3 regions of the Pseudomonas shahriarae genome follow, and region 3 is predicted to be linked to each of the others. Evidence: predicted binding sites of a transcription regulator. Region 3 holds the regulator's gene; each other region holds the start of a gene.
The links. The regulator sigma-54, encoded in region 3, starts transcription at its own class of promoters, with help from an activator protein. The targets are predictions, from matches to a motif close to ANTGGCATNNANNTTGCTNT.
Positions count from the first base shown of each region.

Region 1 (3,245 bases), 800 kb from region 3:
AGCCCAGTGCCGCAGCAGCAGTGGCGATCTGAGTCACCAGCATCGCCATGCCGGCCGTGCCGTTGGCCGCAGCAGCGGAGCCGGCGTTGAAGCCGAACCAGCCGATCCACAGCATCGCCGCGCCGATCAGGGTGTAGCCCAGGTTGTGCGGGGCCATTGGGGTGGTCGGGTAGCCTTTACGCTTGCCGAGCACGATGCACGCCACCAGGCCAGCCACACCGGCGTTGATGTGCACCACGGTGCCGCCAGCGAAGTCCAGCACGCCCCAGTCCCACATCAGGCCGCCGTTGCCGCTCCAGACCATGTGCGCGATCGGCGCATAGACCAGGGTGAACCAGATGGCCATGAACAGCAGCATGGCGGAGAACTTCATGCGCTCGGCGAACGCACCGACAATCAGCGCCGGGGTGATGATCGCGAAGGTCATCTGGAAGGTGATGAACACCGCTTCCGGGAACAGCGCCGCAGGCCCAGTGATGCTGGACGGTGTGACACCCGCCAGGAACGCCTTGCCCATGCCGCCGAAGAACGAGTTGAAGTTAACGACGCCCTGTTCCATGCCCGTGGTGTCGAACGCGATGCTGTAGCCGTAGACGACCCACAGGATGCTGATCAGACCAGTAATGGCGAAGCACTGCATCATCACAGAAAGAATGTTTTTGGAGCGGACCATGCCGCCGTAGAACAGCGCCAGGCCAGGGATGGTCATGAACAGCACCAGTGCGGTGGCTGTCAGCATCCAGGCAGTGTCGCCGGAATTGAGGACTGGAGCCGCCACTTCGTCTGCCGCCATGGCCAGGCTGGGCATTACGATGGACAACAGGGCTCCTAGCCCTGCGAATTTACGCAGAGTCATATTGTTTTCTCCTGGGGCGTTGGGGTTTGGCGGCTTAGATTGCGTCGGTATCGGTTTCGCCGGTACGGATGCGAATAGCCTGTTCCAGATTGACCACGAAGATCTTGCCGTCACCGATCTTGCCGGTGTTGGCTGCCTTGGTTATCGCCTCGATAACCCGATCAAGATCCTTGTCGTCAATGGCGACATCAATCTTCACCTTCGGCAGGAAATCGACTACGTATTCCGCGCCGCGATACAGCTCGGTATGACCCTTCTGCCGACCGAAGCCTTTGACCTCAGTGACGGTAATGCCCTGCACGCCGATCTCGGACAGTGACTCGCGTACATCGTCCAACTTGAACGGCTTGATGATGGCAGTGACTAGCTTCATGAAAACTCTCTCCCGAATTGGTGGACTTGCCCCAGGAAAACAAACCCGTCTCAAGTCTAAGCGCAGTGCCTGGCTTTGTAACGCATCGTCGCCTCGGCAAATGCCTTTGCGACGCCAGCTAACCGTTGGTGACGAAACATGTACCCTGGTCCGTCAGCGCACTGCATTCGTCACAGCGACTGCATCAGTGCATGGGTCATGATCGTCTAAGCAGAAACCTTGCCAGCTCCGTAAAACTCACTGAAATCAATCCGTTGCCCGTCTACGCCCACCAATGGGCCGGTGCAGCAGCCTGGATACGCACAAAAACAGTGCATCCGCATTCAGCCCAGTGCGCGAAAAGCGTGCGCAGACCACGCTGAAAAGACTATAGGCGCTGCGTGATACACTGCCGGCCAACTGTTTTCCGGAATGTTTCCCATGCTCGCGCCCAAAGACCTCCTCGACGCCCTGAGCGGCCACGCCTCTCGCCTGTTCAGCGGCGAAACCCCGCTGCCCCGCAATGAAATCGAAAGCCAGTTCAAGGCGCTGCTGCAAAGCGGGTTCAGCAAGCTGGACCTGGTCAGCCGTGAGGAGTTCGACAGCCAGATGGTAGTCCTGGCCCGCACCCGTGCGCGGCTGGAGAGCCTGGAGGCGAAGGTGGCGGAGTTGGAAGCGCGGCTGAATCCACCTCAGGAATAACCACCGCGTCCCCTCTTGGAGCCGGCTTGCCGGCTCCTGCAATGACAGCGCCTGGATACGTTCTGTAAAACCTGCACACAGCGCCTCACCCTCCCTCGTCTACCCTTGAAAAACCGCAGCACGCGGCCCTCCCTTTCAAGGAACGAGCATGTCCCTCGCCATCGTCCACAGCCGCGCCCAGATCGGCGTCGAAGCCCCCGCCGTCACTGTCGAAGTGCATATGGCCAATGGCTTGCCGTCCCTGACCCTGGTGGGCCTGCCGGAGACCGCGGTCAAGGAGAGCAAGGACCGGGTGCGCAGCGCCATTCTCAACAGCGCGCTGCAATACCCCGCACGCCGTATCACCCTCAACCTGGCGCCCGCCGACCTGCCCAAGGACGGCGGGCGTTTTGATCTGGCGATTGCCCTGGGGATTCTCGCGGCCAGCGTGCAGGTACCGGCGCTGGAGTTGGATGACGTTGAATGCCTTGGCGAACTGGCCCTGTCTGGCGAAGTGCGTGCCGTCAAAGGGGTGTTGCCAGCCGCGCTGGCGGCACGCAAGGCCGGGCGCAGCGTGATCGTGCCCAGGGCCAATGCCGAGGAGGCGTGCCTGGCCTCCGGATTGAAGGTGATTGCAGTGGATCATCTGCTGCAAGTGGTGGCGCACCTGAATGGACGGGTGCCGATCGAGCCATACAAGTCCGACGGGCTGCTGTACCTGAACAAGCCTTACCCGGACCTGAGCGAGGTGCAGGGCCAACTTGCCGCCAAGCGCGCATTGCTGATTGCCGCAGCGGGTGCCCACAACCTGCTGTTCAGCGGGCCACCCGGCACCGGCAAGACCTTGCTCGCCAGCCGCCTGCCCGGCCTGCTGCCGCCCTTGAGCGAACAGGAAGCCCTGGAAGTGGCGGCCATTCAGTCGGTGGTCAGCCTCGCACCGTTGAGCCACTGGCCCCACCGGCCATTCCGTCAGCCGCACCATTCGGCGTCCGGGCCGGCGCTGGTGGGCGGCGGCTCGAAGCCACAACCTGGGGAAATCACCCTGGCCCATCACGGCGTGTTGTTTCTCGATGAACTGCCGGAATTTGATCGCAAGGTGCTGGAGGTGCTGCGCGAGCCATTGGAGTCCGGGCATATCGTGATTTCCCGGGCGCGCGACCGCGTGAGCTTCCCCGCACGTTTTCAACTGGTGGCAGCCATGAACCCTTGCCCCTGCGGCTATATGGGCGAACCCAGCGGGCGCTGTCGGTGTACGCCGGAACAGATCCAGCGCTACCGCAACAAGCTCTCGGGGCCGTTGCTGGATCGAATCGACCTGCACCTGACCGTTGCCCGGGAAAGCACCGCGCTGAACCC
Region 1 is NZ_CP077085.1:6,042,398-6,045,642, forward strand. Features, by position in the region: gene HU773_RS27260 (ammonium transporter) at 1-856, opposite strand, end outside; gene glnK (P-II family nitrogen regulator) at 891-1,229, opposite strand; gene HU773_RS27270 (accessory factor UbiK family protein) at 1,650-1,910, shown strand; gene HU773_RS27275 (YifB family Mg chelatase-like AAA ATPase) at 2,059-3,245, shown strand, end outside.
Region 1: a site for sigma-54 is predicted at 1,437-1,456, ahead of glnK (P-II family nitrogen regulator). Genes of this name have one in related genera too.

Region 2 (3,245 bases), 590 kb from region 3:
GCCGCAACGTCTTGATCTACTTCTCGGCTGAAGTGAAGAAGGACATCCTGTTGCGCATCCATGGCACGCTCAAGCGTGGAGGCTATCTGTTTCTCGGTGCTTCCGAGGCGCTCAATGGCTTGCCGGATCATTACCAGATGGTGCAGTGCAGCCCCGGTATTATCTACCAGGCCAAGTGATGGTTTGAGCCCGTTCTTCAGGACGCGGCAAGCCGTGCAAACAAGGGAGACCCGCAAGGGTCTCCCTTTTTTGCGCGCGGGATGTTCCCCCTTCTGGAACTTATGTTTCTCAGCTCGCCACGGATGGGTGGGCAAGTTCCGTTCGTTCAAAACGTAAGCCGTGTTGACGAGGGCGCGAAGTCTTTATCGCCACGTTCACCGGAAGGAGGAGGGTATGGGAAACATTTCGACAGAGCATCGTCCGGGAGGTGCACGTTTTGCGTTCGATCCGGTTATTGAATCGCGGCGTGTGCAGGATCCCCCCGCAGGGGCGGCAAGGGGGTGGGCAGGTTCCAGCCCTATGCCTGGCACTCAGGCGTCCGGGGCGCCGAGCATCAGCTTTTCCCCGGTCAATAGTGGGGTTTCGAGACAGGCTTTTAGCTACGACTCTTTTGCCTCCAGTGACTCTCTACCGACAAACGATTTCTCTTCTTTTGGAGGGGGCGATTCAGTCCGTGCCGGACTCAAGGCCGGGAAAGATACCGGGGATGTTTTTGCAGGGTTTTTTCAAGGGCGAAATGGTAACTGCGCCACGGTTTCAGCCATCAAGGCAATGATGGAGCGCTATGGCAAGAAGGAGACCGACCTCTTCAAGGATGTGAAGGAAACCCAGAATGGCTACCACATCACGTTGAAGGACGGGAGTGAGGTGAATTTGACTCGCCAGGAGATGGAGGCGGCAGAGCGTCATGCCGGCTTTAAAGGTAATGATCCTGTGATGAAAAAGACCGCAGTCCTGGCCTATGCGACCAGTGCCAAGAAAGCACAGGAAGCCAACCATGAAAATTCGAAATATGACTTTTCCAAGGCCCTGGACTCCCTTGGCAATGGTGAGCACACCAAGGACGCCTTTATCCGGCTGGGCATGAAGGATCATATTCGGCAGGGAACCGTAAGTGATCTGCAGAATGGCCGGCTGGGCATCATAGAGAAGGACGTCGCGGGGCCCGGTACGGCCCATTCGATGGTGGTGGTTGGAGGGGTAGAGGATCACTGGGGGAGCAAGGGCGGCAGGGTCCAGAGGGGAACCATGACCGGAAACGGCGTCGTATTTAAGGAAAACGTAATCCTTTTGACTTGATGGCGCCTTTAAGGCGCGTGATGCCGATAGTGGAAACCTTGCAAGAAAAGACCTTTGGTTGCTCATCGTCAACCAAAGGTCCCGGCCGGCCATCGCTGGCGGCAACGCCATCGATTATCTCCCCGGCATAAAACGGCAACACCCATTGCCGCTTTCCTGACGTTTCGCGGTCAAGCGTTGCCGCTTTTCCGGCATTGCCACCGGCAATATCTCCCTAAGCCCTTGATTTATGGGCTCTGAAAAACCTGGCATGGCGCTTGCTATAACCCTGTTACAGAAAAGCAGGTCAGCCCCTAAAGGTTTCCGCCATGAGCATCAGCTTCGATAAAGCGCTCGGTATCCATGAACAGGCCCTGGGCTTCCGCGCCCAGCGTGCCGAAGTCCTGGCTAACAACATCGCCAACGCCGATACCCCGAACTACAAGGCTCGGGACCTGGACTTTGCCGCCGTGCTCGCCGCACAGAGCGACAAGACCAAGAACGGCTCCTTCGCCTTGAACATGACCAATAACCGTCATATCGAAGCGCAGGGCCTGAGCAGTGGCGATGAGTCGCTGATGTATCGCACGCCGATGCAGCCGTCGATCGACCAGAACACGGTCGACGCGCAGCTGGAACAATCGAACTACGCCGAGAACTCGGTGAACTTCCAGGCCAGCTTCACCCTGCTCAACAGCAAATTCAAAGGGCTGATGTCAGCCCTGCGCGGAGAATAAGCCATGTCTCTATCCAGTGTTTTCAATATTGCCGGTAGTGGCATGAGCGCCCAGACCACGCGTCTGAACACGGTCGCCAGTAACATTGCCAACGCCGAAACGGTGTCGTCGAGCATCGACCAGACCTATCGCGCCCGGCACCCAGTGTTCGCCACCATGTTCCAGGCCGGTCAGAACGGCGGCAGCGACTCGTTGTTCCAGAGCCAGGATGCTGCCGGCCAGGGCGTGCAGGTGCTGGGTGTGGTCGAAGACCAGAGCAACCTCGACGCCCGCTACGAACCCAATCATCCCGCTGCGAACGAAAAGGGCTACGTGTACTACCCCAACGTCAACGTGGTCGAGGAAATGGCTGACATGATTTCCGCCAGTCGCTCGTTCCAGACCAACGCGGAAATGATGAACACCGCCAAAGCCATGATGCAGAAGGTCCTGACCCTCGGTCAGTGATAAGGGGCGCTAAAGCATGTCCGTCACTAACGATGTGTCGAGTAACTCGACGGTCCAGAGTCTGTTCGACTCCAAGGTCAAGGATGCCAAGTCCACTCAGGGCAACCTGGCCGATACGGCCAAGGCGGCCTCGGGCAACCAGTCCCTGGGCAAGGATGCATTCCTGCAACTGCTGGTCACCCAGCTGAAGAACCAGAACCCGCTGTCGCCCCAGGACAACGGCGCGTTCGTGGCCCAACTGGCGCAGTTCAGCAGCCTGGAAGGCATCAACACCTTGAACGACTCGGTGAACACCATCACCGGCAACTATAAGTCGTCGCAAGCGCTGCAAGCGTCTTCGCTGGTAGGGCGCTCGGTGATTATTGAAACCGACAAGGCCCTGGTTGATACCAGCAAGAGCTTTACCGGCTCGGTTGCCGTGGGGGCGTCGGTGGGCAGTGTCACCGTCAAGGTCACCGACAAGGACGGCAAGCTGGTCAAGACCATCGAGCTGGGCGCCCAGAGCGCCGGCAAGTCGGACTTTATCTGGGACGGTAAAAACGAAGCGGGCGAGCAGCTTGATTCTGGCACCTACACCTTCGCAGCCAGCACCAAGAATGACGCCGGTGATTCGGTCTCCCTGAAAACCTCGCTGCCGGCCACGGTCACCAGCGTGACCTTGAGCCAGACCGGCGGCGAAATGCTGCTCAATCTTTCTGGCGGCATGGGCAGCATCAAGCTGTCGCAAATTCAGACTATCGGTACATAGAGCCGGCTAAATACGGCAAGAGGAGAGAAACATGT
Region 2 is NZ_CP077085.1:4,658,415-4,661,659, reverse strand. Features, by position in the region: gene cheR (protein-glutamate O-methyltransferase CheR) at 1-179, shown strand, start outside; gene HU773_RS20700 (hypothetical protein) at 394-1,299, shown strand; gene flgB (flagellar basal body rod protein FlgB) at 1,608-2,015, shown strand; gene flgC (flagellar basal body rod protein FlgC) at 2,019-2,462, shown strand; gene flgD (flagellar hook assembly protein FlgD) at 2,479-3,210, shown strand; gene flgE (flagellar hook protein FlgE) at 3,242-3,245, shown strand, end outside.
Region 2: a site for sigma-54 is predicted at 1,544-1,563, ahead of flgB (flagellar basal body rod protein FlgB). Genes of this name have one in related genera too.

Region 3 (3,245 bases):
GTATCGTACTGACTGACCGCGCCAAAGTGATCAGCAGCGACGGCAACTCGACCGAAGGCGAGAAAATCGTCTATGACACCGTCAAGCAAGTCGCCACCGCCGGCCGCGCCAATGGCACCAAGGTCACTGCGCCACGTCCGCGCATCGACATGGTTATCCAGCCGAAGAAGAAGGCCCAGTAATGGCAACCCTGAAAGCCCAGCATCTGGCCAAGGCCTATAAAAGCCGTCAGGTCGTGCGCGACGTCAGCCTGTCGATCGACAGCGGCCAGATCGTCGGCCTGCTTGGCCCCAATGGTGCCGGCAAGACCACCTGCTTCTACATGATCGTCGGCCTGGTCCAGGCGGACCAGGGCCGTGTATTGATCGACGACCTGGACGTCAGCCACCAGCCCATGCACGGCCGTGCGCGGGCCGGTATCGGCTATCTCCCCCAGGAGGCGTCGATCTTCCGCAAACTGTCAGTGTCCGACAACATCATGGCGATCCTGGAAACCCGCAAGGAACTGGATCGCGACGGACGCCGCCAGGAACTGGAAAGCCTGCTGCAGGAGTTCCACATCAACCATATTCGCGACAACCTCGGCATGAGCCTGTCCGGCGGCGAGCGTCGCCGCGTGGAAATCGCCCGCGCCCTGGCCACCGCACCGAAGTTCATCCTGCTGGACGAACCCTTCGCCGGTGTCGACCCGATTTCGGTAGGCGACATCAAGCAGATCATCCATCACCTCAAGGCCAAGGGGATCGGCGTGCTGATCACCGACCACAACGTGCGTGAGACCCTGGATATCTGCGAAACCGCGTATATCGTCAACGACGGCCAACTGATTGCCGAAGGCGACTCCGCCACCATCCTGGCCAACGAACTGGTCAAGGAAGTGTATCTGGGGCACGAGTTCCGCCTGTAAACACTGGGGTGTCAGGACATTCGCCATCAGGCGCGGGAGTCAATAAAAACCTTATTGTTTTTATTGTTACCGCGCTCTAGGCAAAGCCCCCGATATCAGGCATATAATTTGCTTATGTTTGGCGCTCACGCGCCCTGTCGTGGATGGCGCATTGCGCCGGCGAATAAGGTGTTAAGCCCCTGCCATGAAACCATCGCTAGTCCTGAGAATGGGCCAGCAGCTGACGATGACACCGCAGCTGCAACAGGCCATCCGCCTGCTCCAATTGTCGACCCTGGACCTGCAACAGGAAATCCAGGAGGCCCTGGAGTCCAACCCGATGCTCGAACGCCAGGAAGAAGGCGACGACTTCGATAATGCCGACCCACTGGCCGACAACATAGAGCAAAAACCCAATCCCGACGTCCAGGAGCCGTCCTACCAGGAAACCGCACCCACGGTGGATAACCTGGAAGAAGGCGAATGGAACGAACGTATTCCCAATGAACTGCCGGTGGATACGGCCTGGGAAGATGTCTACCAGACCAGCGCCAGCAGCCTGCCCAGCAACGACGATGACGAGTGGGACTTCACCACCCGCACCTCCGTCGGCGAAAGCCTGCAGAGCCACTTGCTGTGGCAACTGAACCTTGCCCCGATGTCCGACACCGATCGCTTGATCGCGGTGACCCTGATCGACTGCATCAACAATCAGGGCTATCTGGACGAGACCCTCGAAGAAATCCTCGAGGCTTTCGACCCGGAACTGGACATCGAGCTGGACGAAATCGAGGCGGTCCTGCACCGCATCCAGCAGTTCGAGCCCGCCGGCATCGGCGCGCGCAACCTCAGCGAGTGCCTGTTGCTGCAACTGCGCCAACTGCCCGCCAAGACACCGTGGCTGGCCGAAGCCCAACGCCTGGTCACCGACTATATCGACCTGCTGGGCAGCCGCGACTACAGCCAGTTGATGCGTCGGATGAAGCTCAAGGAAGATGACCTGCGCCAGATCATCGAACTGGTACAGAGCCTCAACCCGCGTCCCGGCTCGCAGATCGAGTCCAGCGAAGCCGAGTATGTCGTCCCCGACGTGATCGTGCGCAAGGACAACGAGCGCTGGCTGGTGGAGCTGAACCAGGAATCAGTGCCGCGCCTGCGGGTCAACCCGCAATACGCAGGTTTTGTACGCCGGGCCGACACCAGCGCCGACAACACCTTCATGCGCAATCAGTTGCAGGAGGCTCGCTGGTTCATCAAGAGCCTGCAAAGCCGCAACGAGACCCTGATGAAAGTGGCCACCCAGATCGTCGAGCATCAGCGCGGCTTCCTGGAATATGGCGACGAGGCGATGAAACCGTTGGTGCTGCATGACATTGCCGAAGCAGTGGGCATGCACGAATCGACCATTTCCCGGGTCACCACCCAAAAATTCATGCATACCCCACGGGGTATATATGAGCTGAAATACTTTTTCTCCAGCCACGTCAGCACCTCCGAAGGCGGTGAATGCTCGTCCACGGCGATCCGCGCGATCATCAAAAAACTGGTTGCGGCGGAAAATCAGAAAAAGCCGTTGAGTGACAGCAAGATCGCTGGTTTACTGGAGGCACAAGGCATTCAGGTCGCCCGTCGAACCGTCGCCAAGTACCGCGAGTCCCTTGGGATCGCGCCTTCCAGCGAGCGTAAGCGATTGATGTGACGGGCGGGCCATAGCGTTCCAGTGGCGGGTACTCCTACCCGCCGCTTTATGCACTGGCAACGAAGGAGAAGCTGTATGCAAGTCAACATCAGTGGACACCAACTGGAAGTGACCGAACCGCTGCGCGCCTACATCAGCGAGAAACTCAAACGAATTGAGGGGCATTTCGACAAGATCACCAATGTGCAAGTCATCATGTCTGTCGAAAAGCTGAAGCAGAAAATCGAAGCCACCTTGCGTATACCCGGCGGGGAAGTAGTCGCCAATGCAGAGCATTCAGACATGTATGCCGCCATTGACGACCTGACCGACAAGCTGGATCGCCAAATCAAAAAGCATAAGGAAAAGCAGCAGAGCCTTCTTCAAGGCACAGGCCGCTAACACTCCCCACCCATGATTCGACTTGAAACCATCCTGACCCCCGGCCGTTCACTCGTGAACGCGCCGGGTGGCAGTAAAAAGAAAGCCCTCGAACAGATTGCCAACCTGATCAGCCGCGAAGTGCCTGAGCTGGTGATGCAAGATGTATACGAGGCTCTGATTGCTCGTGAAAAACTCGGTTCGACCGGTTTTGGCAACGGCATCGCTATTCCTCATTGCCGCCTAAAAGGCTGTGAAACACCGGTGAGCGCCCTGTTGCACCTGGACGCCCCCACTGAT
Region 3 is NZ_CP077085.1:5,244,974-5,248,218, forward strand. Features, by position in the region: gene lptA (lipopolysaccharide transport periplasmic protein LptA) at 1-182, shown strand, start outside; gene lptB (LPS export ABC transporter ATP-binding protein) at 182-907, shown strand; gene HU773_RS23420 (RNA polymerase factor sigma-54) at 1,092-2,585, shown strand; gene hpf (ribosome hibernation-promoting factor, HPF/YfiA family) at 2,661-2,966, shown strand; gene ptsN (PTS IIA-like nitrogen regulatory protein PtsN) at 2,979-3,245, shown strand, end outside.